Regions from separate parts of the Streptomyces sp. NPDC050806 genome, predicted to be linked through region 3. Evidence: riboswitches for the same ligand, from Rfam matches in the RefSeq annotation. Region 3 holds a riboswitch; each other region holds the start of a gene.
What was found. Region 3 has a riboswitch for cyclic di-AMP ahead of ACZ6WH_RS35965 (M23 family metallopeptidase). Riboswitches for the same ligand answer to the same signal wherever they lie in the genome.

Region 1 (7,456 bases), on a different contig from region 3:
GACAATCGTCTTCCGATACGAATGTGGCGACGATGGCCCGGTGTTCCCCTCGCGTCAGCAAAGCACCGGAGGGGCCCTCGGGGTTCGCGGCGCCGCCGACCCCTCTCCCTGTCCGCCGCGTCCGCCCTGCCGTTGGTACGGCGGTGGCCCGGGTCAAGGGGGAGCGGGCCCCCGCCGTACCTTCGGCGGGGGCGGCCGGCGGCCGTCGGGGCGGAACCGACGGCGGTGGGGAGCCGGCCGCCTGAACGAGGACGCTAAACCTCCCGGCGCCCGGCAAGCGGGCCATTGCCGGGCATTGCCCGCTCCCTTACCGGTCCGTGCCCGCTTCTGGCCGCCGGGTGAATGACGTCGACCGGTGACGTACGAGAGCGCGAACCAGGGGCGCGCGGCAGTTCGAGCCGACGGTGGACCTGCCCGCCGGGCCGCATGGAGCCGGAGCTACGATCGACCACTATGGACGTAGTGATCAATGTGTTCGTCGCGCTGCACATCATCGGCATCGCCTCGCTGCTCGGCGGCTTCCTCACGCAGATGAAGGCGATGAGCGCGGGCACCGCCCGCTTCGTGCCCGCGATGCTGCACGGCGCGATCACGATGCTGGTGACCGGCGTCATCCTGGTCGGCCTGAACCAGATGCAGGACTACGCGGTCGACAACATCAAGATCGGCGTCAAGCTCGCCGTCCTGATCGTCATCCTGGGTCTGGTCTACGTGAAGCGCGACGAGGAGAAGGTGGAGAAGCCGCTCTTCGGACTCGTCGGCCTGCTCACGGTCGTCAACATCTTCATCGCGCTCCTCTGGACCTGACGCCCGACGCACACAGTATGGGCGGGGCGGCCCTGAGGGCGGCCGCGCACTTCGTCTTTTCCGGAACCGGTTCAGGCCGGTCGTACGTTCCCGTAGATCGGCATGTAGTAGATCGACTCCACGCGTACGTTCGCGCCCGGCTTCGGGGCGTGGATCATCTTGCCGTCGCCGATGTACATCCCGACGTGGCTGATGTCGTCGTAGAAGAACACCAGGTCACCCGGTTGCAGATCCTCCGTTGCGACCCGCGTGCCGGTCTTCACCTGGTCCCAGGTCGTCCGCGGCAGCGAGACGCCGGCCGTCTTCCACGCCGCCTGGGTCAGCCCCGAGCAGTCGTACGACGTGGGCCCGGTGGCGCCCCAGACGTACGGCTTCCCGATCTGCGCGCGGGCGAAAGCGATCGCCTTCTCCGCCTTGGTCGCGTACGAACCGTCGGGCACCCCGGAGCCGGTTCCGGAACCGCTGCCCGTCCCGGAGCCGGACCCGCCGTCCGTACCGCCCGAACCGCCGTCCTGCTCCCGCTCGCGCTCGGCCTGCTCCCGCGCCAGCTCCTCGGCCTTGCGCTTCGCCTCGGCCTTCTTCTTGCGCTCCAGCTCCGCCAGCCGCGCCTTCTCCTGCGCGGTCAGCCGGGACAGCAGCTGCCGGGCCTCGGTCAGCTTGCCCTGGACCTCCTGCTTGGACGTCTTCAGCGACTCCTGGGACTTCTGCAGCTCCTCCAGGCCCTTCGTCGCCTGCGCACGCTTGCGCGCGGCCTGCGCCTGCTGGTCCTGGTAGTCGGCGACCGCCTCCTGCTGGCGGCCGGTGAGCCGCTTCATCAGGTGGTTGCGGTCCACGAACTGCTGCGGATCCTGCGCCAGCATCAGCTGCGCGGTCGGGCTCAGCCCGCCGGACCGGTACTGGGCGGAGGCGAAGGTGCCCAGCTCCCGCCGGGCGTCGTTCATCTTCTGGGTCCGCTCGGCCGCGGCGTCCCGCAGCTCGTCCACCTTGGCGCGCTGCGTCGCGGAGCGCTCCTTGGCTGCGTTGTACTTCTGGGTGGCGACCTCGGCCTGCCGGTACAGGCCGTCGACCTTCTTCTTGACCTCCTCCATGGAGGGCGCGGGCTTCCTGGGGGACGCATCCGCGGTCTGGGTGAGCAGCGTGACCGAGGCCAGCGCCGCGGTGGTGAGCCCGGCCGCCGTACGGCGGTGTGCGGGCACGGTGAGCATGCGGGTGCGCGGCTTGCGATGAGACGCCAAGGCCGGCGACTCCTTCCGTGGACCGCCTACCGGGTTAGCTGTCGGGTTCGGGCGCGTGAGCGCGCGCGTGGGGCCGCGCGCCCACTGGTGCTACGGAAGGTGCCCTACGGCCGTGCGGATCGCTCCGCGGGGGCCGATTCACCCCGGTCGTGCGTGTGGGTCCCCGGCTCCGGCTGGCCGTGGTGACGAGCAGTTGCCATGCGTATGGCAAGGGCCGTGCGTACGAACAGACCGGACTCGGCGGGGCGGCCCGTGCCGGTGCTGTCACCGGCGGTGGGGCGGGCTGCCCGGTCGGCACGGTAGCCAACTCGTGTGACTTCTGTGAAGGCTGATGTTCGATTTGCCCGCAATCTTTTCGTGACCTGATCGTGTCCGTGCCGATGTGAGGGCTGTCGCGACCACGGAATGTCCGGTGTCGTTGTCCGTCCGTGACGGGCGGCGGGGTGCCGTACCCTCCGCGCGCCCTCGGCGCCGCCCGGCGCCCGCCTCCCGGCCGCCGGGAAGCGTGCGCCTCGTGCCCCCGGCCGCCTCCACACCGCGTCCCCGCCCTCTCCGCACCGCCTCCCGCACTTCTCCCCGCACCCGAATTTCACGGCCGGGGCCGGGCTGTCGGTGGGGCGGCCTAGACTCGGTGGGCGATGAGCAGCCTCTTTGACGACAGCTTCCTGGCGGACCTCGACCCCAAGGACGAGGAGCCGCCGCCTCCCGAGGACGAGGACCGTCCGGCAGCGGAGGAGGTGCCGCACGACCTCTTCGGTGGCCGCTACGACGCGCCCGTGCAGCGGGACGCGTACTACCGCGACGGCGCGGCCCGCCCCGCCGTCGACCCGGCCGCGCTGCTGGAGGGGCTGAACGACCAGCAGAAGGCCGCCGTCGTGCACACGGGCTCGCCGCTGCTCATCGTCGCCGGCGCAGGCTCCGGCAAGACCCGCGTCCTCACGCACCGCATCGCGCACCTCCTGGGCACGCGCCACGTCCACCCCGGCCAGATCCTCGCGATCACCTTCACGAACAAGGCCGCGGGCGAGATGAAGGAGCGCGTGGAGGAGCTGGTCGGCCCGCGCGCCAACGCCATGTGGGTCTCCACCTTCCACAGCGCGTGTGTGCGCATCCTGCGCCGCGAGTCCAAGAAGCTGGGCTTCACCTCATCGTTCTCGATCTACGACGCCGCCGACTCCAAGCGCCTGATGGCCCTGGTCTGCCGCGATCTGGACCTGGACCCGAAGCGCTTCCCGCCCAAGTCCTTCAGCGCCAAGGTCTCCAACCTCAAGAACGAGCTCATCGACCACGAGGACTTCGCCGGGACGGCGGCCGACGGTTTCGAGAAGACGCTGGCCGAGGCGTACGCGATGTACCAGGCACGGCTGCGCGAGGCCAACGCCCTGGACTTCGACGACATCATCATGACGACGGTGAACCTGCTCCAGGCGTTCCCGGACGTCGCGGACCACTACCGCCGCCGCTTCCGGCACGTCCTCGTCGACGAGTACCAGGACACCAACCACGCCCAGTACACCCTCGTACGCGAGCTGGTCGGCCCGGGGACCCCTGAGGTGCCCGCCGCCGAGTTGTGCGTCGTGGGCGACGCCGACCAGTCGATCTACGCCTTCCGCGGCGCCACGATCCGGAACATCCTCCAGTTCGAGGAGGACTACCCGAACGCCACGACGATCCTGCTGGAGCAGAACTACCGCTCCTCGCAGACGATCCTCTCGGCCGCCAACGCCGTCATCGAGCGCAACGAGAACCGCCGCCCGAAGAACCTCTGGACGGACGCCGGCACCGGCCCGAAGATCACCGGCTATGTCGCCGACACCGAGCACGACGAGGCGCAGTTCGTCGCCGACGAGATCGACCGGCTCACGGACGCGGGTGAGACCAGGGCCGGCGACGTGGCGATCTTCTATCGTACGAACGCCCAGTCCCGTGTCTTCGAAGAAGTCTTCATCCGGGTCGGGCTGCCCTACAAGGTCGTCGGCGGCGTGCGCTTCTACGAGCGCAAGGAGGTCCGGGACGTCCTCGCGTACCTGCGCGTGCTCTCCAACCCCGAGGACACCGTCCCGCTCCGCCGCATCCTGAACGTCCCGAAGCGCGGCATCGGCGACCGCGCCGAGGCGATGATCGACGCCCTCTCGGCCCGCGAGAAGATCACCTTCCCGCAGGCGCTGCGCCGCGTGGACGAGGCGTACGGCATGGCCGCGCGCTCCGCGAACGCCGTCAAGCGCTTCAACACGCTCATGGAAGAGCTGCGGACCGTCGTCGAGTCCGGTGCCGGGCCCGCGACCGTCCTGGAAGCGGTCCTGGAGCGTACGGGCTATCTGGCCGAGCTCCAGTCGTCCACGGACCCGCAGGACGAGACCCGTATCGAGAACCTCCAGGAACTCGCCGCGGTCGCCCTTGAGTTCGAGCAGGACCGCGACGAAGACAATCCGGGCACCCTGTCCGACTTCCTGGAGCAGGTCGCCCTGGTCGCCGACTCCGACCAGATCCCCGACGAGGACGACGAGGGCACGGGCGTCATCACGCTGATGACCCTGCACACCGCGAAGGGCCTGGAGTTCCCGACCGTCTTCCTGACGGGCATGGAGGACGGCGTCTTCCCGCACATGCGTGCGCTCGGCCAGACCAAGGAGCTGGAGGAGGAGCGGCGGCTGGCGTACGTCGGCATCACGCGCGCCCGGGAGCGGCTCTACCTCACGCGCTCCACGATGCGCAGCGCGTGGGGCCAGCCCCAGTACAACCCGCAGTCCCGCTTCCTGGAAGAGATCCCGGACGAATACGTCGAGTGGAAGCGGACCGGCCCGGCGACGCCGTCCGCGTCCATGGGCGGGCTCTCCTCCGGCCTGTCCTCCGGCTTCTCCGGCGGCGGCTTCGGCTCCTCGTCCGCCTCGCGGAGCAAGGCCGGGCCGAGCGGCTTCGCGACCCGCCGGGCCAAGGACCGGCAGGTGGTCGCGCTGGCCATCGGTGACCGCGTCACGCACGACAGCTTCGGACTCGGCACGGTCGTCGGGGTCAAGGGCAGCGGCGACAACGCCGAGGCGACGATCGACTTCGGCGGCGAGAAGCCGAAGCGCCTGCTGCTGCGGTACGCGCCGGTGCAGAAGCTGTAGGCGGTACGGAAGCTGTAGGCGGTACGGAAGCGGTAGTCATACGCATGGCCCGGAGCCCCCGAGGGCTCCGGGCCATGCGTACTCGCGTGCGTAACCGCGGCTCGGCTCAGTTGGGGTCGATGCCCTTGGAGCGCAGCCAGGGCAGCGGGTCTATCGCGTCGCCACCGCCCGGGTGCACCTCGAAGTGCAGGTGGGGGCCGGTGGAGTTGCCGGAGTTGCCCGAGTACGCGATCACGTCGCCGGCCTTCACCGTGCCCGAACGGATCTTGGCGCTGCTGAGATGGCAGTACCAGGTCTCCGTGCCGTCCGGCGCGGTGATCTCCACCATGTTGCCGTAGGCGGGGTTCCACTTGGTGACGACGGTGCCGTCGGTCGCGGCCATCACGGGCGTGCCGTAGCTGACCGGGAAGTCGATCCCGGAGTGCAGCGACATCCAGTTGACGCCGGCCTGCCCGTAGAGGGCGCTGAGACCGTGCTGTTTGACCGGGAGCGCGAACTTGGGGCGCAGCGCCTCCTTGCGCGCCGCCTCCTCGGCCTTGCGCTTCTTCTCGGCGGCCGCTCTAGCCTGCAGGTCGAGACGTTCCTGCGTACGACTGGCACGGTCGGCGAAGTCGTTCGCGTCGGCGCTGAGGTTCGACAGCTGGGAGTCCAGCTTGTTGTTCGCGGCCGACGGCTTCACGGCCGAGGCGTCCGACGCGGCCTGTACGGCGGTGTCGTCGTCCTTGTCGGTCGCGCCGGACACGGAGGCCGCGGCCACGGCGCACACGCCCATGGCGGCCACGGACGGCACCGCGACGGTCAGCAGCGCGGACTTCTTCGGCGTACGCCGCCGGCCCCGGCCGCCGCTGCTCCCGTGCGCCTCGCGCCGGGCGGCCCGGCGGCCGCCGGGAGCAGCCCCGGAGGGGCCGTCGAGCCCGCTCTCGGGGGAGACGGCGGGGGTGGGGATGATCGCGGTGACGGCGGAGTGAAGGTCGCCGTCCTCGTCGGCGCCGGCCCCGGCGTCGGCCGCGGCCAGGTCCTCGGGCATGAAGGCGGCGGTGGACTCGGCAGCACCCTCGGGTGCCGCGCCCTGGACGTGCTCGACGGCGTCGAACTGCGCGGTCTCGAACTGGGACGGGTCGAGGTGCGACGGGTCGAGCTGCCCGGCGTCGAACTGTCCGGTGTCGAACTGTCCGGTGTCGAACTGGGAAGGGTCGAGCTGGGACGGATCGAGCTGCCCGGTATCGAATTGCCCGGTGTCGAACTGTCCGGAGTCGTAGGGGCCCGTACCGAACTGCGTCGCCTCGAACTGGTTCGTCTCGAACTGCGCGCCCTGATAGGCCGCCTCGTACCCCTCGGCGCCGGCCCAGGCCTCGCCGTCCCACTGCCCGGTGTCGGTGCCGGCCCCGGCGTCCTGCTGCCCGTACCCGGCGTACGCACCCGTGGCGTCGTAGGCACCGGCGGCATCGTAGGCACCGGTGGTGTCGTACGAGCCGGTGTCGTACGTGGCGTTCGGGTCGTACGCCCCGGTGTCGTACGTACCGGTGCTGTCGTACGCGCCGTACGCATACGAGTCGTAGCTGCCGGTTCCGTACCCCGTGGCGTACGTGCCGGTGTCGTACGTCCCGTTCGGGTCGTACGCACCGCTCACGTCGTAGCTGCCGGTCTCGTACGCTCCGCCGTCGTGCGTCGTCCCGCCGTCGTAGGACACCGTGCCGTAGGCGCCGGTGTCGTAGGCGGCCGCTTCGTACATGGTCGGGTCGTACGCCCCGGGGGCATACGCGCCCGCGTCGTACGTTCCGGTGGTGTACCCGTCGTACGCGGCGTAACCGAGCTGGGGGTCCTGCTGCCCGTGCGGCTCGTATCCGGGATGGGACCCGTACGAGGCGTCAGCAGCAGAGCCGGTCGGGTCTGGGTTCCCCGACGGGTGACGGTCGTTCACCACCAACTTCTCTTTCGCCTCGGCAGCAGGAGAATTAGCGGCGACTGTACCCGGCGGTATGCGACGGCGACAATCTTCCGTAGGTTTCGGGCCCTTCCAGACCGGGCATTTGGCCGTCTTTCGGAGGACGCCACACATGTTCTTGGCGCCACGTTCGAAGAATGTTCGAGATCGATTGGCGTAGCCGTCGGCTCCGGCGTGCGCTTCGGCCACCTGCGCCGACGCCCGGAACGGGCAGGTCGGGGCAGGTCGGGGCGGTTCTGGGGAGTTCAGGCCACGGATGCCCGGTCGGGGGCGGCCGCTTCCGGCGGGGTGCCGGTCCGCTCCGGCTGGGCCGGATTGAGCGGATCCACCGCGGCCAGCGCTTCGCGGATGCCGGCGGC
Region 2 (7,456 bases), on a different contig from region 3:
GAGGAGTTCGCGCGCGACTCCGGCCCGCGCGCGGGCCGCCAGGCGCTGCAGTTCCGTTTCGAGGCCGCCCAGTGCCTGGAGCAGCTGGGCGAGGCCGCGGCCGCCCTGGAGGAGTACCGCACGCTGCTGCCGCACTTCGAAGCGGCGCCCGAGGACCCCGTACGCCCGCTGGAGATACGCCGTTCCATCGGCCATCTGCTGCTGGCGCTCGGCGAGCGCGGTGCGGCGCAGGAGACGCTCGCCCGGCTGCTGTACGACGCGGAGCGGGTGCACGGCGCGCACCACGCGTTCCCGGCCGAGGTACGCCGCACCCTGGAGTGGCTGGCCCGCGTCCGCTGAACGGGGCGGTGACGCCGGGCGCGGCGTCCCTCGTACGGTCCCTCGTACACAGGGGCAGCAGTCGGGGCGCAGCGCCCTCGTACGCGGGGACACCTGCCGGACGCGGGGTACGAAACACAAAAGTGCCGCAATCGTTGGTCGAATTGCTGGTCCGTGTCGCGCGGACTCCATACCATCGATCAACGCCAGGACCGATACGCCCGCGAGGTGCTGAAGGCCCCCCGCTGCGTTCATGATCTTCGCCGGGAGGCCGAATGCTCCGCCGTAGGACTGCGCTCGCCGTTTCCGCCGCCGCGTTCGTGGCGGCCCCGCTCCTGTCCGCCTGCGGCAGCGACGCGCACCCCGGTGCCGCGGCCGTCGTCGGAGGCGAGCGGATCACCGTGGCGCAGCTCCAGGCGCGGGTGAAGAACGTCCGTACCGCCCAGGAGGGCGCCCCGCAGGGCGCGCAGATGATCCAGAACACCGGACGGCTCAGCGTGACCATGCTCAACAGCATGATCTTCGACCGGGTGCTGGCACGCAGCGCGAAGGACGCCGGCGTCGAGGCCAGCCGGTCCGAGGTACAGAAGTGGCGGAACACCGCCGAGCGGCGGGCCGGTGGCGCCGAGCGGCTGAAGGCGATGTCGCTCCAGCAGGCCATCGCGCCGGGCGAGATCGACGGCATGGCCCGCAACCAGATCCTGATGGACGGGATCGCGAAGAAGCTCGGCGTGAACCGCCAGACGCCGCAGGGGCAGCAGAAGCTCGCCGAAGAACTGGCCAAGAGCTCGCGTGACCTCGGCATCGACGTGAACCCGCGCTTCGGCAAGTGGAACGACCGCCAGGTCATGCTCGGCGAGGCGAAGACCCCGTGGGTGCGTACGGAGCAGAAGCAGCAGGTGTGACGTCCGGGCGGCAGGCGTCCGGCCTGCCGCCCGGCCACCCGCCCCCGTGCGTTACGTTCGACGGGTGAACGCTTCCGCCACCGGCCGCCTGGTCCTGCTCACCACCAGCCACCGGGTCGCACCCGGCCTGCTGTCCTGGCCCGCGTGGCAGACGCTGCGCACCGCCGACCGCGTGCTGTGCGGCGACCCCGACCACCCGCAGCTGCCCTACCTCGCCGAGGCGGGCATCGCGGCCGAGACCGCCGAGCCCACCGCCCGCGAGCTGGTCGACTACTGCGTGGCCGGCGGGCGCACGGCCGTCGTGCTGACCTCGGCCGCCGGGGAGAGCGCGCTGACCGACGGGCTCGCCCGCCTCGCCGGTTCGGGGCGTGAGGCGATGCCCGACCTGGAGCTGCTGCCCGGTTCGTACGACCTGCCAGGCGCCCGGCTGCTGGACCTCGTACAGGTCATGGACCGGATCCGGGTCGCCTGCCCGTGGAGCGGCGTCCGGACCCACGAGGACCTGGCGAAGTACGGCCTGGAGGAGATGTACGAGCTGGTCGAGGCGATCGAGGAGGGCGACCGGGAGGCGCTGGCCGAGGAGCTGGGCGACGTGCTGCTCCAGGTCGTCTTCCACTCCCGGATCGCGCAGGACGACCCCGACGAGCCGTTCTCCGTCGACGACGTCGCGGGCATCATCGTCGACAAGCTGATCAACCGGCACCCGCACGTCTTCGGCGACGAGGAGGCCGCGACGCCGGAGGAGGTCCGGGCCCACTGGCTGCGGACCAAGGCCGCCGAGAAGCAGCGGGAGTCCGTGACGGAGGGCGTGCCGCTGGGGCAGCCGGCCCTGGCGCTGGCCGCGAAGCTGGCGTCCCGGGCCCGTACCGCCGGCCTCGACGTGCCGGTCACGGGCGAGGGCATCGGCTACGAACTGCTGGCGCTGGCCGCGCGGGCCCAGGAAGAGGGCACCGACCCGGAAACCGCCTTGCGGGCGGCGGCTCGTACGTATCGGGACGCGATTGTGGCGGCGGAGGGGGCGGAGGGGGCGGTCTAGCTGATTCCTGGCAGGGCCCCTCCCTCTCCCCAACCACAGGGAGTCGAGTCGGGGGCCGGCGCCAATCCCACCCCCACCCCCACCCCCACGGCGAAAGCCCCTCCCCCACCTCCACCGCACTCCCACAAACGCTACCGGCCGCAACTGACAGTGACCGGGCCCTGTGGACAACTGACAGTGACCGGGCCCTGTGGACAACCGGATAGGGCCGGTGGACAACCGGATACGGTCGAAGCGTGCACGACACCACCGCCTCCGCCTCCACAACCCCCTCCACCTCCACCTCCACCTCCACCTCCCCCTCCGCCTGTCCCGAGCTCTTCACCTGGGAGTTCGCCGCCGATCCGTATCCCGCGTACGCCTGGCTCCGGGAGCACGCGCCGGTGCGCAGGACCACGCTTCCCAGCGGCGTCGAGGCGTGGCTGGTCACCCGCTACGCCGACGCGCGCGAGGCGCTGGCCGACCCCCGGCTGTCGAAGAACCCGCAGCACCACAGCGAGGCCGCGCACGGCAAGGGCAAGGTCGGCATCCCCGGCGAGCGCAGCGCCAACCTGATGACGCACCTGCTCAACATCGACCCGCCGGACCACACCCGGCTGCGCCGCCTCGTCGCCAAGGCGTTCACCCCGCGTACGGTGGCCCGGTTCGCGCCCCGCGTGCAGGAGCTCACCGACCAGCTGATCGACGGCTTCGCGGCGCGCGGCGAGGCCGACCTCATCCATGAGTTCGCCTTCCCGCTCCCCATCTACGCGATCTGCGACCTGCTGGGCGTGCCGCGCGAGGACCAGGACGACTTCCGGGACTGGGCCGGGATGATGATCCGGCACGGCGGGGGACCGCGCGGCGGAGTCGCCCGGTCCGTGAAGAAGATGCGTGCGTATCTGGCCGACTTGATCCACCGCAAGCGGGAGTCGCTGGCGGCGCAGGAGACCGGGGACGAGGATCTGATCTCGGCCCTCATCCGCGCCTCCGACCATGGCGAGCACCTCACCGAGAACGAGGCGGCGGCGATGGCGTTCATCCTGCTCTTCGCCGGGTTCGAGACGACGGTCAACCTGATCGGGAACGGTACTTACGCCCTGCTGCGCAACCCCGGACAGCGGGCGCGGCTGCAGGCCGCGCTGGCCGCGGGCGACGAGGAACTGCTCGCCACCGGGGTCGAGGAACTGCTGCGCTACGACGGGCCGGTGGAGCTGGCGACCTGGCGGTTCGCGACGCAGGAGCTGACCATCGGCGGGCAGACGGTCGCCGCGGGCGACCCTGTGCTGGTCGTACTGGCGGCCGCGGACCGGGACCCGGCGCGCTTCGAGGAGCCGGACGCGCTGGACCTCGGGCGCCGCGACAACCAGCACCTCGGGTACGGGCACGGCATCCACTACTGCCTGGGCGCGCCGCTGGCCCGCCTCGAAGGCCGTACGGCGCTGGCGACCCTCCTGACCCGGCTGCCCGATCTGGAGCCGGCTGCGGATCCGGACGATTTGCGGTGGCGCGGCGGCCTGATCATGCGCGGGCTCCGGGCCCTGCCGGTGCGGTTCACGCCCGAGCAGCCGGGCGCTTCGGACGGGGTGTCAGAAAGGGCATTCCCGCAGGTACCGGAACGAGACAAGGGTGCGGAACAGGGCCTGAACTGACGTGGCGTCAGCGGCGTGATCCACGCGTGATCTCCGCTACACCGGCTTGAGACCGGACCGGGCCCCCGCTACCTTGCGTGCGACAACTCAAGCCGCCGCTCGAAAGGCATTCGCATGCGCTCCGGCAACGGTAGACACCGCCGCCCCCGCCAGGCCCCCGCCCTCCTGGTGGCGGCCTCCGTCACGGGTGCGGGCCTGGCCCTGCCGCTGCTGACGGCGGGCGGCGCGCAGGCCGCCGACACCGCCACCTGGGACCGCGTCGCCATGTGCGAGAGCGGCGGCATGTGGAGCGCCAACGCCGGCAACGGCTTCTACGGCGGGCTCCAGCTGACCCTCCAGATGTGGCGGGACTACGGCGGCGAGTCCTACGCCGAGCGCCCGGACCTCGCCAGCCGCTCCCAGCAGATCGCGGTCGCCGAGTCGATCCTGAACGACCGTGGCCCGGACGCCTGGCCCAGCTGCGCCGTCAACGCCCGCCTGGACGTGGACGGCCTGATACCCGACGTGGACCCGGGCGGGTCGGAGGCGCCCGCCCCGCAGCCCTCGGAGTCCGGCGACGACGCCTCCGGCGGCCCGTCCGCCGGTACGGGCGAGGAGGGCGGCGGCGACTCGGCGCAGCCGTCCGACGGTGCCTCCTCCGAGCCGTCCGGCGACGCCACGACCGACCCCTCCGATGAGGCCACGACCCCGCCGGCGGACGAGCCCGACGCCGAGCCGTCCGGCGACGCCACCGCCAAGCCGTCCGACGGCGCCACGGACGCCGACAAGGGTTCCGGCGCGGACTCCGGTGAGGACTCCGCGGGGCGGGATGCGGGCGGCTCCGCCGACCGGCCGTCCGGCGACGCGTCCGCTCCTTCCGGCGACCCCTCGGCCCCCGGTACCGGCCGCCACCGCGGCTCGGCGGGCGACGGTGCGGGCGAGAGGGCGGACGGCAAGGGGAAGGACGGCCGTTCCACGGGGCGGCACGCCTCGCGCGGCGGGGACGCGCACCGCGGTACCTCGGGTGGCGACGACACGTACACGGTGCGGCCCGGCGACAGCCTGTCCGCGATCGTCGAGGAGCGCGGGCTGACCGGGGGCTGGACCGGCCTGTACGCCGCCAACGAGGGCGTCATCGGGACCGATCCGGACCTTATCCACCCTGGTCAGCGGCTCGATCTGGGGCAGTGACGCAGGGGGCGGGCGGCATAAGTGCGGCCGGGTTGTACCCAATTGGGGAAAGTGAGACATGGGTCTCGTCCCGGAGCGTTTCCGCCCGCCGTATCCGTTGTTTCCATACCGTGTTCGACCTGCGCAAACGGATGGTTTCGATGATCGAAAACGGTCAACTGTCCTACGAAAGGGTGGTTTGAACCGCCGAGGGGTGTGTGTTTACGTTCTTCACCGCTCGCACCAAGCGGGCCCGCCGATCATTCGCCGAATCCTGCCGGTGATCGGTCGGACAACCGTCGCGCAAGCGCCGTAGGCAGGAGCGGGGGACCCAAGGTAAGTGCCGTCACCGCAGTGGAAACGCAGCGGGCGGCTTGGGGTGAAGCCGGGTGTGCGGAAGCGCGTCCGGCCGGGCCACTCACAGCCCGAACCCGACAGCTCACCTCGCAGGCGTCGGTGAGGAAGAACAACCATGCTCAAGGGCAAGCACCGCCGCCCCTCGAAGGCCGTCCGCGTCGTCACGCTCGCCGGTGTCGCCGGCGCCGCCGTGGCCGTTCCGCTGATGACCGCCGGTTCCGCCAACGCCGCCTCGGTCGCCACCTGGGACAAGGTCGCCCAGTGCGAGTCCGGCGGCAACTGGTCGATCAACACCGGTAACGGCTACTACGGTGGCCTGCAGTTCAACAACCAGTCCTGGGCCGCCGCCGGCGGTACCAAGTACGCGCCGCGTGCCGACCTGGCCACCAAGGACCAGCAGATCGCCACCGCCGAGAAGCTGCTCGCCATGCAGGGCCCGGGTGCCTGGGGCTGCGCCGGTGCCGGCGGCCTGACCGCCGGTGGCCCGGCCGCGCAGGTGGACACCGGCTCCGGCCAGGCCCAGCAGCAGGCCCCGAAGCAGGAGGCGCCGAAGCAGCAGGCCGCCCCCAAGCAGGAGGCGCCGAAGCAGCAGGCCGCCCCGAAGCCGCAGTCGGTGCAGCCCAAGGCCGCCCCGAAGCAGGGCCACGGCAACTACACCGTGAAGTCCGGCGACACCCTGGGCAAGATCGCCAAGGCGCACGGCGAGAACTGGAAGACGGTCTACGAGAACAACAAGTCGACCGTGGGCGACAACGCCGACCTGATCTTCCCGGGCCAGAAGCTCGAGGTCTGATCCGCCTCACTGACGGGTCCTGACAGCCCCCCCGGCCGGGGCCGCCGTCCGATCGGTGCACGATCGGCGTGCGGCCCGGCCCGTGTGACCGCCCCGCCGCGACGCGAAGCCCCCGAGCGCGTCACGGCGGGGCTTCACGTTTGCGGGGCGGCTTTGGCGCGCAGGCATCCGGGCGGGCCGCCGCTCAGATGCGTAGTGCCCGTTATGGCAGATATGTCCGCCATGAAAACCGGTTCTTACCTCCCGTATTGAGGGCCTTTGGGTCCTTTTTCGTCTCACGGAAGGGGCTAGGGGCAGGCGGACGGTCCCCGGGCCGTTAGGCTCGTGTTGCAGAACTCCAGATGACACCCATGAAGGAGACAACGTGCCGTCGATCGACGTCGTCGTAGCTCGCGAGATCCTCGACTCGCGAGGCAACCCCACGGTCGAGGTCGAGGTCGGCCTCGACGATGGCAGCACCGGCCGCGCTGCCGTGCCGTCCGGCGCCTCCACCGGCGCCTTCGAGGCCATCGAGCTGCGTGACGGCGACCCGAACCGTTACCTCGGCAAGGGCGTCGAGAAGGCTGTCCTCGCCGTGATCGAGCAGATCGGCCCCGAGCTGGTCGGCTACGACGCCACCGAGCAGCGCCTCATCGACCAGGCGATGTTCGACCTGGACGCCACCGACAACAAGGGCTCCCTGGGCGCCAACGCGATCCTGGGCGTCTCCCTGGCCGTCGCGCACGCCGCGTCCGAGGCCAGCGACCTGCCGCTGTTCCGCTACCTCGGCGGCCCGAACGCGCACGTGCTGCCCGTTCCGATGATGAACATCCTCAACGGCGGGTCGCACGCCGACTCCAACGTGGACATCCAGGAGTTCATGATCGCCCCGATCGGCGCGGAGTCCTTCTCCGAGGCGCTGCGCTGGGGTGCCGAGGTCTACCACACCCTCAAGAAGGTCCTGAAGGCCAAGGGCCTGGCCACCGGCCTGGGCGACGAGGGCGGCTTCGCCCCGAACCTGGGCTCCAACCGTGAGGCCCTCGACCTCATCCTGGAGGCCATCAAGGAGGCCGGCTACGCCCCCGGCCAGGACATCGCGCTCGCGCTGGACGTCGCCGCCTCCGAGTTCTACAAGGACGGCAAGTACCAGTTCGAGGGCAAGGAGCGCTCGGCCGCCGAGATGACCGAGTACTACGAGGAGCTCGTCGCCTCGTACCCGCTCGTGTCCATCGAGGACCCGCTGTTCGAGGACGACTGGGCCGGCTGGAACGTCATCACCGAGAAGCTC
Region 3 (7,456 bases):
CGACGACCTCGGGGTGGTCGTCGACGAGGCGGGAGAGGCGCAGCAGCAGTTCTTCCAGGGCCGCGGTGTCGACGGGCTGGGAGCCGCGCCATCCGAAGAGCAGCGGCGCGCTCCTGATGGAGCGGATCTGTTCGGCGACGTCGCGGTCGGTGGCGGGGATGAGGCGGTGCGCGGTGTCGCCGAGGAGCTGGGAGGGGGCGCCGGCGAGCCCGAAGGAGAGGACGGCGCCGGCCGCGGGGTCGATGGAGGCGCGGATGAGGGTGTCCACGCCGCGCGGCACCATGGCCTGCACCACGGGGCGCAGCTCTTCGGGCTTCCCGAGGAAGTCGGTCAGCTCCTGGTAGGAGCGGCGGAGGGCGCGTTCTCCGGGGAGGTCGAGGCGGACGCCCCCGAGGTCGGCGCGGTGCCGCAGGTGCGGGGCCGTGGTCTTCAGGGCGACGGGGTAGCCCAGGGACTCGGCGGCGCGTACGGCGGCGTCCGCGTCGGGTGCGGGGAGCGCGGCGCGGACGCGGATGCCGTAGCGGCCCAGGAGGGCGGCGGCCTCGTCGGCGGGCAGCGCCACGGAGCGGTGCGGTTCGGCGTCGGTGGTGAGCTCGTCGAGCAGCCGCTCGATGTCGGCGCCGGCCGCGGCTTCCTGGATGTCGTCGTACTCGGGGACTCTGCCGGGTGCCGAGGACTCGCGGCGCCAGGCCGCGTACCGGACGGCCTCGGCGAGGGCGCGTACGGCGCGTTCGGCGGCGGGGTAGGCGGGGATGCGGGGCAGGCCGCCGGACGGGCCACCGGGGCGCTCCCGGGGCGCCTCGGGGACGTTCCCGGCGGCGCCCGGCGCGGCGGCCCGCCCGTCCGGTTCCGGGGCTTCGGGCGCGGCGGCCCGCCGGTCGGGGTCCCGGACCTCCGGCGCGGCGGCCCATCGGTCCGGCTCCGGGGCTTCCGGCCCGGCGGCCCGCCGATCCGATTCCCGTGCGGCGGTGTCGGGGGCGGCTTCCGGTCCGTCCGGGGCTCCCGGTTCGTCGGCCGTGCACGAGAGGGCGCCGGCGAGCTCCTCCATGGCGAGGTGGACGACGGTGACGGGCTTGGCGGGCCCTTCGGCCGCGGCCTCGCGCAGGGCGGTGGCGAGGGCCGCGATCTCCTCGGGGTCCGCGCTGCTGCCCTCGGCGACCCACGGGATCGCGGTGATCAGGACGGCGTCGATGCGGTCACCGGCGAGGGCGTCGGCCAGCGCGGCGCGGAACTGGGCGGTCGTGGCGGCGAAGGGCAGCACATGGGGGTGCTGCGGGCGCAGGCCCTCGGTGAGGCAGGCGTCGTACGCGAGGAGGGCGAGCGCTTCGGAGTTGCCGAGGATCGCGACACGGGGGCCGGCGGGCAGCGGCTGGGAGGCGAGCAGCAGGCCCGCGTCGATGAGTTCGGTGACGGTGCCGACGCGGATGACGCCTGCCTGGCGCATCAGGGCGGAGACGGTGGAGTCGGGGACGCGGGTGGCGGGGACGGTGTGGCCGAGGGGAACGGTGCCGCTGTGCCGGGCGCCCTTGACGACCACGACGGGCTTGGCGGCGGCGGTGCGGCGGGCGAGCCGGGTGAACTTGCGGGGGTTGCCGATCGACTCCAGGTAGAGCAGCGCGACGTCGGTGGCGGGATCCTCGTACCAGTACTGGAGGAGGTCGTTGCCGGAGACGTCGGCGCGGTTGCCGGCCGACACGAAGGTGGAGACCCCGGCGATGGCGCCGTCCCCGGAGCCGCGCTCCTGGAGGGCGCTGAGCAGTCCGATGCCGATCGCGCCGGACTGGGTGAAGAGGCCGACGCGGCCGGCGCCGGGCAGCCGGGGAGAGAGGGAGGCGTTGAGGCGGACGCCGGCCGCGGTGTTGATCAGGCCGAAGGCGTTCGGGCCGACCAGCCGCATCCCGTAGGAGCGGGCCTGGCGCAGCAGTGCGCGCTGCTTCTCGCGCCCTTCGGGGCCGGCCTCGGCGTATCCGGAGGTGAGGATGACGAGCCCCTGTACGCCGTGTTCGCCGCAGTCCTGTACGACGTCGGGGACGTGTGCGGCGGGTACGGCCACGACGGCGAGGTCGACGGGGCCGGGGATGTCGCGGAGCGAGCGGTAGGCCGGTACGCCCTCCGGGTCCAGCGTGCTGCCGCCTTCGGGGAAGGCGTGGTTGACGGCGTACGTGTGGCCGGTGAAGCCGGAGTCGAGGATGTTCCGGAGGGCGGAGCGGCCGACGCCTCCGGGGGCGCGGCCGGTGCCGATGACGGCGACGGATCCGGGGGCGAGCAGCCGCTGTACGGAGCGGGCCTCGGCGCGGTGCTCGCGGCCGCGCATGACGGCCACGGACTGCTCGGTGGGTTCGAGGTCGAATTCGAGGCGGACGACGCCGTCTTCGAAGGTGCGCTTCTGGGTGTACCCGGCGTCCGTGAACACCTTGATCATCTTGGTGTTGGCGGGCAGCACCTCGGCGGCGAAGCGCCGGATGCCGCGTTCGCGGGCGACCGCGGCGATGTGCTCCATGAGCGCGGAGGCCACGCCGCGGCCTTGGTGGGCGTCCTGGACTAGGAAGGCGACCTCGGCCTGGTCGGCGTCGGGGCCGGTGGCGGGGCGGCCGTCGGCGTTGATGCGGTCGTACCGGACCGTGGCGATCATTTCGCCGCCCACGAAGGCGGCGAGCCCGACCCGGTCCACGTAGTCGTGGTGGGTGAAGCGGTGCACGTCGCGGTCGGAGAGCCGGGGGTAGGGCGCGAAGAAGCGGTAGTACTTCGACTCGTCGGAGACCTGCTCGTAGAAGGAGGTCAGGTGTTCCGCGTCGTCCGGGGTGATGGGGCGGATCCGGGCGGTGCCGCCGTCACGCAGCACCACGTCGGCTTCCCAGTGGGCGGGGTAGGCGGCGGCATCCGACGGCGTCTCCATGCGGACAGCGTACGACCGGCTGCGTATCGGGGGCCGGTCGAAGTGCCCCGAAGGCCGCACGGACACGACCGTACGTGCCCGGTGGCGGGACGGTGCGTACGACCGGGTCTCAGCATGCGTACAGCCGGGGCGTGACGCAGGCTTGGACTTCTAGGATCCGAGCGCTCGCCCGGGCTGGGCACACCGGACCACCGGTGCCCGCGTGAGACACTGGTCTAGACAACTTCTCCGACCCGAAGGGCAACACAATGGCTGAGCGCCGCGTCAATGTCGGATGGGCCGAGGGTCTGCACGCCCGCCCCGCCTCGATCTTCGTCCGTGCGGCCACCGCTTCCGGCGTGCCGGTCACGATCGCCAAGGGTGACGGCAACCCCGTCAACGCCGCTTCCATGCTCGCGGTCCTGGGCCTGGGCGCCCAGGGCGGCGAGGAGATCGTGCTGGCTTCGGACGCCGACGGCGCCGACGCGGCGCTGGACCGCCTGGCGAAGCTCGTCTCCGAGGGCCTGGAGGAGCTCCCGGAGACGGTCTGACCCTTCGGGGAGACCCGGCGGGCCCCACGCCGCCGGAACGGCCTCTCACGGCCCCGCCACGGTGACCCGCCACGGGTCACGGGCGGGGCCGTTCTGCGTCCGGCGGGAGGCCGTTCCACGTCCGGCGGGAGGCCGTTCCACGTCCGGCGGGGGCCGTTCCGCGTCCGGCAGGCCGGAGCCCCCTTGCCGGCCTGCCGGCCTGTACGGAATTTCCGCGCGCCCTGCAAGCACAACCGCGTCGAAGACCTCCAGCGGGAAACGCCCCCACCGCAAGCAGAATGCGACGGCATCCACGCAATGCCGCACACGGAATTACCTCGCCGTGCGCGTACTCTCGAAATTCAGGCACGCCGATTGCAGCCGACCACAGGGGACGGAATTCCCCCATGAGTTGTATACGGCAGCGGTGTTAATCCTGAACGCGCGCCATGTTTACGGACCGTTTCGCTTCCCTCACCGCGGGTGCGGGACGGCGCAGCCGGTGGGCGGGCATCGTGCGCTCCACGTGGGCGGCGGTCAGCGCGCGGGCGCGTTCGGCGTCGCCGCGCGCCACCGCGTCCACGATCGCGCCGAGCTCCTGCCAGTAGCGGTCCACGTCCCCCGGCGAGACCCGGCCCAGGTCGACCGCGTACACCCAGTCGATCTTGCGGCGCACCTGAATGAGCAGCGCCGTCATACTGGCGCTGCCGCTCGCCTGTGCGAGCGTCCCGTAGAACCAGCCGTCCAGTTGCCGCAGGTCGTCGGGGTTGCCGTGGCGGGCTCTCGCGCGCCCGAGCCGGACCAGACCGCGCAGCACCTTCAGGTGCGCGGCGGAGCGACGGGCCGCTGCACGGGCGGCACCCAGGGGCTCCAGGAGGAGGCGGATGTCCAGGAGGTCGGCGGCCTCCTGCTCGGTCGGCTCGGCGACGCACGCGCCCGCGTGCCGGCGAGTGGTGACGAACCCCTCGGACTCCAGGGTGCGCAGCGCTTCACGTACGGGGACGCGGGAGACGCCGTACCGGGAGGCGAGCAGTTCCTCGATCAGCCGGGAACCGGGCGGGAACGCGCCCGAGACGATGTCGTCGCGAATCGCCGTGCAGACCGCATGCGCCGAAATATTTCCTCGCATCGTCCGTGCCTCCGCCGCAATCCTCCGGAAACGCCGCCGGGCGGCGCCTTTTCCGTGACTCTATGACACCGGGCCGCCATTTCCGATGGCCGTGACGAATTCCTGGATATTTTTTGGCCGAGGAAAGGGGTACGCGGGAGCGCGGGGGCGGAAGCGTGTCCGGGGACGCCGAAGCCCCGGCCGTCGGGCCGGGGCTTCGGGTGGTACGCGGAGCGCGCCGTAGGGTGCGCGGTCGTCAGACGTTGACGCCGTGCGAGCGCAGGTACGCGATCGGGTCGATGTCCGAGCCGTACTCCGGGCCGGTGCGCGCCTCGAAGTGCAGGTGCGGGCCGGTGGTGTTGCCGGTGTTGCCGGACAGCGCGATCTGCTGGTTCGCGGAGACCTTCTGGCCGACCGAGACGCCGATGGACGACAGGTGGCCGTACTGGGTGTACGTGCCGTCGTCCATCTTCAGGACGACGTTGTTGCCGTACGCGCCGCCCCAGCCGGCCTCGACGACGGTGCCGGCGCCGACGGCGTGGACGGCGGTGCCGGAGGCGGCGTGGAAGTCGATGCCGGTGTGGCTGCCGGAGGACCACAGGCCACTGGAGGCCTTGTACGGCGTGGAGACGTAGCTGCCGGAGATCGGCGCGACGAAGCCCGAGGCGCTGAGGGTGGTACGGGCCTCCGAGCGCGAGGCGCGTGCCTCGGTGGCCTTCTTCTTCTCGGCCTTCTCCTTGGCGGCCTCGGCGGCCTTGCGGCGCTCGTCCTGGGCCTTCTTCTTGGCGTCCTCGGCGCTCTTCACGGCCGCGTCCTCGACCTTGGCGCGGGCGGCGGCGACCTCGGCGGCCTCCTCCTGCGCGTCGGCCTGGGCAACGATGTTGTCGGCGACCCGGTCGCCGGTGTCGGCGATGGCGCGGGTGAGGCCGGTGTCGGCGGTGGTGGCGGCCGGGTCCTCGTTCGCGGCCAGCGCCGGGGAGGCGATGGAAACGGCGACGCCGGTCGCCGCGGCTATGCCGGCGATGTTGCGGGTGGTCCGGGCAGCACGGCCGGGGCGGCGGTGCTTGCCGGTGGCACGGGTGAACGCCATGACCGGCGCACTCCTTTCCTTCCTTCTCGCCTACCGGGTTAGCTGACGGGTTCGGAGCAGGAAGGTCTCCTACGAGCGGCTCCGGGGGGAGTCGCCCGATTCACCCCAAGGGACATGTGGGTCCCCGGCTCCCCTGGCTCGCGCCGTACGGGGACTCGGCGATGACTGCCCGGCGGCCGCGGGTGCGGCGCACTTCTGTCGAACAGCCGGACCGACGCTAAACGGGACATCTCGCGATCAGCAAACAGAAACAGGAGTTTGTGCCGGACGCCACACGGCACGCGAGCAACCACCTACTGCATTCCGGACAAAAGTAGAGATCCCGGGCCGCATTGGCGACCCGGGATCCACTATGTCCTGATATGTGAGCGGCGTTGACGACTTTCACGCCACCCCGTGACGACACCGGTACGAGCCGTTCCGGCCCGCCCTCCCGCCGTACGGCGCGAGCGAATTCACAGCCGTTATCGCGAGGCCCGGCGACGGTCCTCTCCGCCGCCGGCCCGCTCCGCATCAGCCCTTGACGACCGACACCTCGCCGATGCCCAGCTTCCGCACCGGCTCCGCGATCTCCGCGGCGTCGCCCACCAGAACCGTCACCAGCCGGTCCACCGGGAAGGCACTGACCGCGGCGGCGGTCGCCTCGACCGTGCCCGTCTCGGTCATCCGCTGGTACAGCTGCGCCTGGAAGTCGTCGGGAAGCTCCTGCTCGACCTGGTCGGCGAGCGTCCCCGCGACGGCCGCCGCCGTCTCGTACTTCAGCGGCGCCACCCCGACCAGGTTCTGCACCGCCACGTCCCGCTCGGCGTCGGTCAGCCCCTCGGCGGCCAGCGTCCGCAGCACCTTCCAGAGGTCCTCCAGCGCGGGCCCCGTGGAGGCGGTGTCCACCGAGCCACTGATGGCCAGCATCGCGGCACCCGTACCGTCGGCGGAGGACCGCAGCACCTGGCCGAACGACCGCACGCCGTACGTGTAGCCCTTCTCCTCGCGCAGCACACGGTCCAGCCGGGAGGTCAGCGTGCCGCCCAGGCAGTACGTGCCGAGCACCTGCGCCGGCCACACCCGGTCGTGCCGGTCGGCGCCGATCCGGCCGATCAGCAGCTGGGTCTGCACCGCACCGGGCCGGTCCACGATCACGACGCGGCCGGTGTCGTCGGCCACGATGGGCGAGGCCGCCACCGGCTCCGCGGTCGAGCCCGCCCACGCCCCGAGGGTCTCCTCCAGCGCAGCGTCCAGGTCCACCCCGGCGAAGTCACCGACGACCACGGCGGTGGCCGTCCCCGGACGCACGTGCGCCTCGTAGAAGGCACGCACCGCGGTGGCGTCGATACGCGCCACCGTCTCCTCCGTGCCCTGCCGCGGCCGGGACATCCGGGCCGTGGCCGGGAACAGCTGCTTGGACAGCGCCATCGCCGCCCTGCGCCCCGGATTCGCCAGCTCGTGCGGGATCTCGTCCAGACGGTTGCGCACCAGGCGCTCGATCTCGCCGTCGGGGAAGGCCGGGGCACGCAGCGCGTCGGCCAGCAGGCCCAGTGCCTTCGTGAGGCGCGAGGCCGGCACTTCGAGGGAGACCCGGACACCGGGGTGGTCGGCGTGCGCGTCCAGCGTGGCGCCGCAGCGCTCCAGCTCGGCCGCGAACTCCTCGGCGTCGTGCTTGTCGGTGCCCTCGGAGAGCGCGCGCGCCATGATGGTGGCGACACCGTCCAAGCCGGCGGGCTCGGCCTCCAGCGGCGCCACGAGGTTGATCTCGACCGCGACGACCTGCTGGCCCGGCCGGTCGGCACGCAGCACCGTCAGGCCGTTGCCGAGCCGGCCGCGCACCGGCGCCGGGAACGCCCACGGCCTCGGCTGCC
Region 4 (7,456 bases), on a different contig from region 3:
AGAGCACCCAGGAATTCCGTTCGCTCCACCGGTGGCTGCGGGACGGCGGGCCGGAGTTGCGGGCCGCCGGCGTCACCGTGCGGGACGTGGGCGAGGACCCGGCGCCGGGGGAGATGGGCGGCGCCTTCGAGGTCGTGCAGCTGCTGGTCGAGCACGGCGCCGGCTGGGGCAGCCTCGCGCTGGCGGTCGCGGCCTGGTGGGAGGCGCACCGCCCGCGCTCCTCGGTCACCTTCGAGCGGGACGGCATCAAGGTCACGCTCACGGGTGCCGAGCTGCGGGACGAGGAGACCGTACGGCGGGCGCTGGCCCGGCTGGGGCGGGAGGACGCGGCATGACCGCGCCGGTCTCGGGGGAGCCGGAGGCGTCGGGGGCCGGGCAGCAGCCGGCTCCGGCCGCGCCGGCGGCGGGCCGGCCGCTGGACCCCGCGAAGTCCGCCTGCGTGCTCATCGGCGTCGGGTCGTACGAGCACCTGGAGGACCTTCCGGCCGTCCGCCACAACCTCATCAAGCTGCGCGAGCTGCTCACCGACCCGGACGTGTGGGGCGTGCCGCACAAGCGGGTGCACGTCGTGTCCAATCCCGATTCGCAGGGCCGGATGACGGACCCGATCGTCCGGGCGGTCGACGAGGCCACCGACACCCTGCTCGTGTACTACGCGGGCCACGGCCTGCTCGACGCCCGCGACAACGACCTGTACCTGGCGACCCCCGCCTCCCGGCGCGGCCGCCGCGAGACCGCCCTGGGGTACCGCGTGCTGCGCGACCTCATGGAGGACGCCAAGGGCTCGGTGCGCCGCCGGATCGTGGTGCTGGACTGCTGTTACAGCGGCCGCGCGGCGAACGGCGTGATGGCCGCCGACGGCACCACGGTCCCCGGCGAGGACCTGGTCGCCATCGAGGGCTCGTACGTCCTCACCTCGACCACGGAGAACCTCAAGGCGGAGGCGAAGGGCGACGCCGCGTACACCGCGTTCACCGGTGAACTGATCCGTCTCCTGGAGCGCGGCGACCCGGCCCGCGCCGGTGAGCCGCACCTGACCCTCAACCAGATCCACGGCACCCTCCGGCAGACCCTCGCGGCCAAGCGCCTGCCCCGCCCGCAGCGGCTGGACAACGGCGGCGTGGGCGACCTGCCCTTCGTACGGAACAGACAGCCGGCCGACCCGGTCGGGGCGGCCGCCCCGGCCCGCCGCGGTCCCGGCCCGCTCGTCCTCGGTGCCGCCGGGCTCGCCCTGCTCCTCGTCGGGGCGGCGGCCGGGACGGCCGGGACGCTGCGGTGGGGCTCGGAGCGGCGGCCCGCCACCGATGCCGCCCCGCCGATCCCGGGAAGCTGCGGCAAGGACGGCCGGGCCACCCTGCTGGACGTCTCCGACCGCCTCAGTGAGCAGCCGCACAACGAGTACCTGGGCGACGAGGTGGCCGGCCTGTCGGCGCTGGCGCTGACCGGCGGCGCACAAGGCGACGGGAAGGGCGCCGAGGGGAAGGGCGGGGGCGGTGTCTCCGGGGCGGCGGGCCCGCAGGCTCTCGCGCTGCGGGACGGGGAGCCCGCCCAGGTCTTCAGCATCGCGCTCGGCAGCCCCGAGAAGCTGCGCCCCGAGGTCACCGGAGTGCAGGGTCTCTACCGGTCGGACCGTTCGAAATTCCCGGAGTTCGACGGCGAGGGGCTGGTGGTCGAGAAGGGTGGCGGGACGGTACTTGCCAGCTCCGAGCTGGGCCCCGCGATCCGCCGTTTCAGCCTCGCCGACGGCAAGCAGAAGGGCCCGGACCTCCCGGTGCCCGATGCCTTCAAGCCCCCGCCGAAGGGCGCCGCCGACAACACCCGCAGCCTGGAGTCGCTCGCGGTCACCCCGGACGGCAAGCACCTCTTCGCGGGCATGGAGGGCCCGCTGCTGGGCGACGACGACGTGCACGGCCGCCACCAGATCCGCATCGAGCGCTACAAGGGCGCCGCGGGCAAGGCGTACACCCCCGAGAGCCAGTACGCGTACCAGACCGAGGAGGGGCTCTTCCTGTCCGAGCTGGTCGCCGTGGACGAGACGCATCTGCTCGCCCTGGAGCGCGGCTACATCAGCGGCCTCGGCAACGGCATACGCGTCTACGAGGTCGACCTCACCACGGCCGACGACGTCACCGGCCACACCTCCGTCACCAAGCACGACAACGACCTCATCGCGCCCAAGCAACTGCTCTTCGACCTCTCCCGCTGCCCGTGGGGCGGCATCAGCACCGAGGAGCCGCAGCCCAACCCGGTCCTGCAGAACGTCGAGGGAATGGCGCTGGGCCCCGCGCTGTCCGGGCGTTACGCGGGCCACCGGGTGCTGTACATGGTCGCGGACGACAACGCCCGCACCGCCCAGGCGACCCGGCTGTACTCCGTCGCGGTACGGCTCAGAAGCTGACGGGCCGTACTGGCCGGCGGCGCCCCGGCCGACTCCGAGGGGTCGCCCGTCCGGCCCCCGCCGGGTCGCCGTACCGTTCCAGGGCGGTCACCCTGGGACGGCGGTGGTGACGGGAGCGCGAAGAGGCACACGGGAAGCGGCGCGGGAAAGAGGCCGGTGCGGATGGGGCAAGGCGGAACGGGCATGCCGGGAGAGCGGGAGCGGCAGGCCCGTCGGGACGGGCTGCCGAGGTTCGGCCGCCGGCTGGTGTGCTGGCTGCCCGCCATCTTCCTGATCGGCGGCCTGGCCTTCGACCTGCTGACGCCGACCCGGTACACCGCCGCGCCCTTCTTCTCGGCGGCTCCCCTGGTGGCGGCGCCGCTGTACTCCCTGCGGCACACCGCGCTCACCGCCGCGCTCGCCGTCCTGGCGGAGATCGGCGTGGTCGCCTTCCACGGCCGGATGGGTGGCTACGAGTCGTACACCGAGGCGGTGACCGTCCTGGTCGTGGCCGTCCTCGCGCTCGGCATCAACCGCGTCGTACGGATCAGCGACGCCCGGCTGGCCTCCGTGCGGGACGTGGCGGAGGCGGCCCAGCGCGCCGTGCTGCCGCTGCCGCCGGACCGCATCAGCGGGCTCGACGTGGCGGCGCGCTACGAAGCGGCGCAGGCGGATGCCCGCATCGGAGGCGACCTGTACGCCGTGCAGGACACCCCGCACGGCGTACGGCTGATCGTCGGCGACGTACGGGGCAAGGGGCTGGAGGCCGTGGAGGCCGCCGTGATCGTCATCGGGGCCTTCCGGGAGGCCGCGGAGCAGGAGGCCACGCTGGAGGCGGTGGCCGGGCGGCTGGAGCGGGCGCTGCAGCGCGAGGGCAGCAGGCGTGAGGGGCTGGACCAGTTCGAGGGGTTCACCACGGCCGTCCTCGCCGAGGTCCCGTCCGAGGAGCGCGGGGTGCTGCGGGTGCTGAACCGCGGCCACCCGGCGCCCCTGCTGCTGTGCGCGGACGGCACGCTGAGCGAGCTGGCGCCGCGGACCGCGGCGCTGCCCCTCGGGCTGAGCGAGGTGGCGGGCTGGCCGGACCGCGCGGACGAGTCCCGGTTCCCGCCCGGCGCGATGTTCCTGCTGTTCACCGACGGGGTGACCGAGGCGCGGGACTCCAGGGGCGTGTTCTACGAACCGGCCGTCCGGCTCTCCGGCCGGGTGTTCCCCGGCCCCGACGCGCTGCTGGACGCCCTCGTGGACGACGTGGCACGGCACACGGGGGGCGAGACCGAGGACGACATGGCCCTGCTGGCGCTCCGTCGACCGGAGGGGTGAGTCTCGGAGTCTCCGTGGGCCGGGGGGAGCCCTCGGAGCTTCCGCAGACCGGCGGGGGGAGTCTTGGCCGTGGGCCGGCTACATCGGCTCCGGCTCCGGCTCCGCGAGCCACTGCACGCTCCGCCCGTGCTGCTCCGTGAGCGCGACGGGCCGGCCGTCGACGGCGAGCGTGAGGAGGCGCGCGTCGGCGGGGCGCGGGCCGGGCAGCCACGGCAGCACGCTGTGGCGCTCCTGGGAGACCCAGTGGCCCGGCCGGTCCACGAGCAGCGACCGTACGACCCGGACGAACTCCTCGCGGCGCTCCAGGGGCAGGTGGGTCAGTGCCGCCGTGTGGAAGACGACCAGCGTCGCCTCGGGCGGCGCCTGCGCGGCCAGCGCGGGCAGCTCGTGCAGGAGGTCGCCGCGTACGAGGGGCACCGGCGGCGCGTTCCGTACCGCCTCGACGGCGGCGAGCTGCCGGCCGGCCCGGTCCGCGACGGACACACCACCGTTCCCCGTACGACGACCGTTGCCCGTACGACCACCGTTCCCCGTACCGCCGCCGTACCCCGTATCACCGCTGTTCCCTGTGCCGCCGCCGTTCCCAGTACCACCGGGCCGGGCGCCCCCCGTGCCCGTACCGGCACTCGTTCCGAGGGCCGTGTCGTCCCGCGGGCCCGGCCAGGCCAGGGCACGGAGCCAGCGGATGTCGTCCGGGTCGGACAGGTCGAGCGGGTCGAGGCCGAGGCCGGCCCGCCAGACGACCCGCGGCGGCGCGGCCGGTACCGGCGTGCCCGGGGACGTGCGGCAGGGAAGGACCACCGGGCTGCCCGGGTCCCCGAACTCCGGCCCGCCGTCGTACCGGTAGCGGTACCGGTCCGGATGCAGGCACAGCCCGGCCGCCGCGCCGACCTCCAGGAGCGCGAGCGGCTGGGGGAGACGGGCGAGGACGGGCAGCAGCGTGGCGCAGCGCGCGGGCTCGTCGGTCCGGGCGAGCCGCTGCCTCATGACGTCGCGTACGTCGTCCCAGTGCCGGATCGTCCACTCGCGCCAGCTCCGGTACGCGAAGACGCCGCGCGGGCCCTGCTCGGCGTGCGGGCCGTCGAGGTAACGGACGGCGGCGAGCAGGAGGTTGGGCTGCTGCTGGTTGCCGTGCGGCAGCGAGACGGCCAGGAAGTCGCAGAAGTCCGGGTCCTGGCTGATGCGGGCGGTCAACTCCTCGTGGGCGTCGGACTCGCCCCGCGCCTGCTGCCACGCGAAGTCCGCGTACCGATCAGCCACTGCCTGCGCGCTGTTGACGACCATGATCAGACGCTACTGCTCTCACTTTCCGTAGCCGAGGCGCACCCCTCCGCATAACAAGTGACAAACGATCAGTCCGGTTGGGGTTTCCGATCCACGGCCAACTCGCCCCAATTTAGCCGTGGCTGCGTGTATAAGTCCTGGTCAGCGGTCGTACGGATTCCGGGGAACGCTTGGAATCCAGCCGTCGCGTCCATTACTGTCCGATAACGGAGCGCGGTCGTTACAGCCGTCGCAAGAGACGGCAACGCGCGCCGACGCCGAATCCCAACAGCGCACTTCATTACCGCACCACCCGCCAAGGGAACCGGGGAACCACCACCTTGGGGTGAATCGGGCGACTCCCCCGGAGCCGCCCGTAGGAGACCTTCCTGCTCCGAACCCGTCAGCTAACCCGGTAGGCGAGAAGGAAGGAAAGGAGTGCGCCCCCGTGGCGTCCAACAAGCCTGCCCCCGAACCGTCCCGCCGGACCGCGTACGAGCCGTTCGCGACGCACGAGGGCGCGGTGCACGACCCGCACGCGTACCAGGATTCTTCGTCTCCGCACCCGTACTCGCACCCGTATCCGGGTGGCCACGAGGCCCCCGGGGCCCACACGGAACCGGCGTTCGCCGACACCGCGGCCTTCCCCGCGGTCTCCGACACGGCCACCTTCCCCGCTGTGACCGCTACCGGTCCTGTGACCGCTACAGGCCCGATGGCCGGTACGGGCCCGATGACCGGTACGGGTGCCGTGGCCTTCGGCGGTGCCGTGGCCTTCGGCGCGCGCGGCGGCGCCCACGATGGCGTGCCGTACGGCGCAGGCGCAGGTGACGGCGTGCACGACGGCGCGTGGGAGGAATGGAACCCCACGGAGGAGTCCGTACGCCCCGTACGCGGCCGGCACCGTGTGGCCAAGCAGCGCGGCGGCGGCCTCGCCCGCAGCAGCACGGTACTGGGCGTCGGCGTCATGGCGGCGGTCGGCGCGGGCGGCATCGCCACCGCGCAGGGCAAGCCGCAGGTCTCCATATCCATGCCCGACCTGGGCGGCATGGCCGAGCGCGTGTCCGAGAAGCTGGGCTCGCACGACTCCGCCGACACGGCGAACGCACAGGGCGGCCCGTTCACGCAGGCGGCCGGCGCCGCCGGGGGCGAGCACTCCCAGGGCGGCGACGCCCTCCGCGCCCGCATCATGGAACAGGCCGAGCAGGCACAGAACTCCGCCGACCAGGAGGCCCGCGAGGCCGCCGAGAAGGCCGCCGTCGAGCAGGCCGAGGCGGAGGCCGCCGAGCGCCGGCAGCAGGCCGAGGCCGCGAAGAAGAAGGCCGAAGCGGCAGCCAAGGCCAAGGCCGAGGAGGCGGAGCGCAAGAAGGCCGAAGCGGCCCGCGCCGCCAAGCTCGCCGAGCTGGCGAAGAGCTACACCCTCCCGGTCTCCTCGTTCACCATCACCGCCACCTTCGGGCAGGGCGGCGACCGCTGGGCCGCCGACCACACCGGCCTCGACTTCGCCGCGCCGACCGGCACCCCGGCCAAGGCGGTGCACGGCGGCACGATCACGCAGGCCGGCTGGGCGGGTTCGTACGGCTACCGCATCGTCGTCACGCTCGACGACGGCACCGAGCTCTGGTACTGCCACCTCTCCTCGATGGTGAAGACCTCCGGCAAGGTGAACTCCGGCGACGTCATCGGCCGGGTCGGCGCCACGGGCAACGTCACGGGCCCGCACCTCCACCTGGAGGTCCGGCCGGGTGCCGACTCCCCGATCGACCCGCTGCCGTGGCTCCGCGACCACGGCCTGAAGCTCTGACCCGGTCCGACCCGGCCTGACCTGGTCTGATCCGACAGTCGACGGCCGACGGCCGACGGCCGACGGCCGACGGCTAACGGTCGACGGTCAACGGTCGACGGCCCCGAAAACGGCCCATTCTTCGCCCGGCGGGCTTCCGTTCGCCCGTTCCGGGCACTTGTCCGCCGTCGCCGCCGCCTCGTGCGCCCCGCCCCGCAGGGCGCACACAGCAGGAGGGGAGAGGCGGTGGCCGACGGCCGGGTCTCCGCGTGCCCACGGACCGTCCCGGCCCTCCGTACGCGGACCCGCACTCTCCGGCGGCCCCGATGCCCCACACACCGGGGCCGCCGGCTTCCGTACGCCCGTAGGCCCGTGCGTCCGTACGCCCATGGGCCGATACGCCCGTGGGCCGGTACCCCCATAGGGCCGCCGTGCGTCCGTACGGTCAGGCGCCTGGTCCTGGGCCGCGCGAGGTCGCACAGGTACGCGGTCGTACAGGTACGTGGTCGTACAGGTACGTGTACGTGGCACAGGCGCGCGTTTGAGGAGCGGAAGCCACGCCACCCGCGCAGAATGGGAGGACCCGCCGCAGGGCCCCCGCAAGGGACCCCATCTCGCGCCGGTCACGCCGACGGCGCGCCGACCGAAGGACGGACACCGTGGAGTGGACCCTCGAAGTCATCACCGTCCCCGTCACCGACCTGGACCGGGCG

Region 1: another riboswitch for cyclic di-AMP. It lies ahead of ACZ6WH_RS23225 (C40 family peptidase); the one in region 3 lies ahead of ACZ6WH_RS35965 (M23 family metallopeptidase).
Region 2: another riboswitch for cyclic di-AMP. It lies ahead of ACZ6WH_RS27010 (transglycosylase family protein); the one in region 3 lies ahead of ACZ6WH_RS35965 (M23 family metallopeptidase).
Region 4: another riboswitch for cyclic di-AMP. It lies ahead of ACZ6WH_RS37380 (M23 family metallopeptidase); the one in region 3 lies ahead of ACZ6WH_RS35965 (M23 family metallopeptidase).

Annotation. Positions count from the first base shown of each region.
Region 1 covers NZ_JBVJIF010000007.1:244,765-252,220, forward strand. Annotated here, with positions in the region: gene ACZ6WH_RS23220 (hypothetical protein) at 454-807, shown strand; gene ACZ6WH_RS23225 (C40 family peptidase) at 879-2,042, opposite strand; cyclic di-AMP (ydaO/yuaA leader) riboswitch at 2,051-2,237, opposite strand; gene pcrA (DNA helicase PcrA) at 2,681-5,152, shown strand; gene ACZ6WH_RS23235 (M23 family metallopeptidase) at 5,259-7,073, opposite strand; gene ACZ6WH_RS23240 (alpha/beta hydrolase) at 7,343-7,456, opposite strand, start outside.
Region 2 covers NZ_JBVJIF010000008.1:489,879-497,334, forward strand. Annotated here, with positions in the region: gene ACZ6WH_RS26985 (protein kinase domain-containing protein) at 1-339, shown strand, start outside; gene ACZ6WH_RS26990 (SurA N-terminal domain-containing protein) at 594-1,223, shown strand; gene ACZ6WH_RS26995 (nucleoside triphosphate pyrophosphohydrolase) at 1,288-2,259, shown strand; gene ACZ6WH_RS27000 (cytochrome P450 family protein) at 2,496-3,890, shown strand; gene ACZ6WH_RS27005 (transglycosylase family protein) at 4,005-5,060, shown strand; cyclic di-AMP (ydaO/yuaA leader) riboswitch at 5,338-5,507, shown strand; gene ACZ6WH_RS27010 (transglycosylase family protein) at 5,512-6,189, shown strand; gene eno (phosphopyruvate hydratase) at 6,554-7,456, shown strand, end outside.
Region 3 covers NZ_JBVJIF010000014.1:147,088-154,543, reverse strand. Annotated here, with positions in the region: gene ACZ6WH_RS35980 (bifunctional acetate--CoA ligase family protein/GNAT family N-acetyltransferase) at 1-2,896, opposite strand, end outside; gene ACZ6WH_RS35975 (HPr family phosphocarrier protein) at 3,145-3,426, shown strand; gene ACZ6WH_RS35970 (GntR family transcriptional regulator) at 3,836-4,534, opposite strand; gene ACZ6WH_RS35965 (M23 family metallopeptidase) at 4,770-5,603, opposite strand; cyclic di-AMP (ydaO/yuaA leader) riboswitch at 5,617-5,774, opposite strand; gene ACZ6WH_RS35960 (M16 family metallopeptidase) at 6,117-7,456, opposite strand, start outside.
Region 4 covers NZ_JBVJIF010000017.1:23,879-31,334, reverse strand. Annotated here, with positions in the region: gene ACZ6WH_RS37400 (effector-associated constant component EACC1) at 1-335, shown strand, start outside; gene ACZ6WH_RS37395 (caspase, EACC1-associated type) at 332-2,398, shown strand; gene ACZ6WH_RS37390 (PP2C family protein-serine/threonine phosphatase) at 2,582-3,697, shown strand; gene ACZ6WH_RS37385 (DUF2332 family protein) at 3,776-4,981, opposite strand; cyclic di-AMP (ydaO/yuaA leader) riboswitch at 5,256-5,397, shown strand; gene ACZ6WH_RS37380 (M23 family metallopeptidase) at 5,676-6,764, shown strand; gene ACZ6WH_RS37375 (VOC family protein) at 7,403-7,456, shown strand, end outside.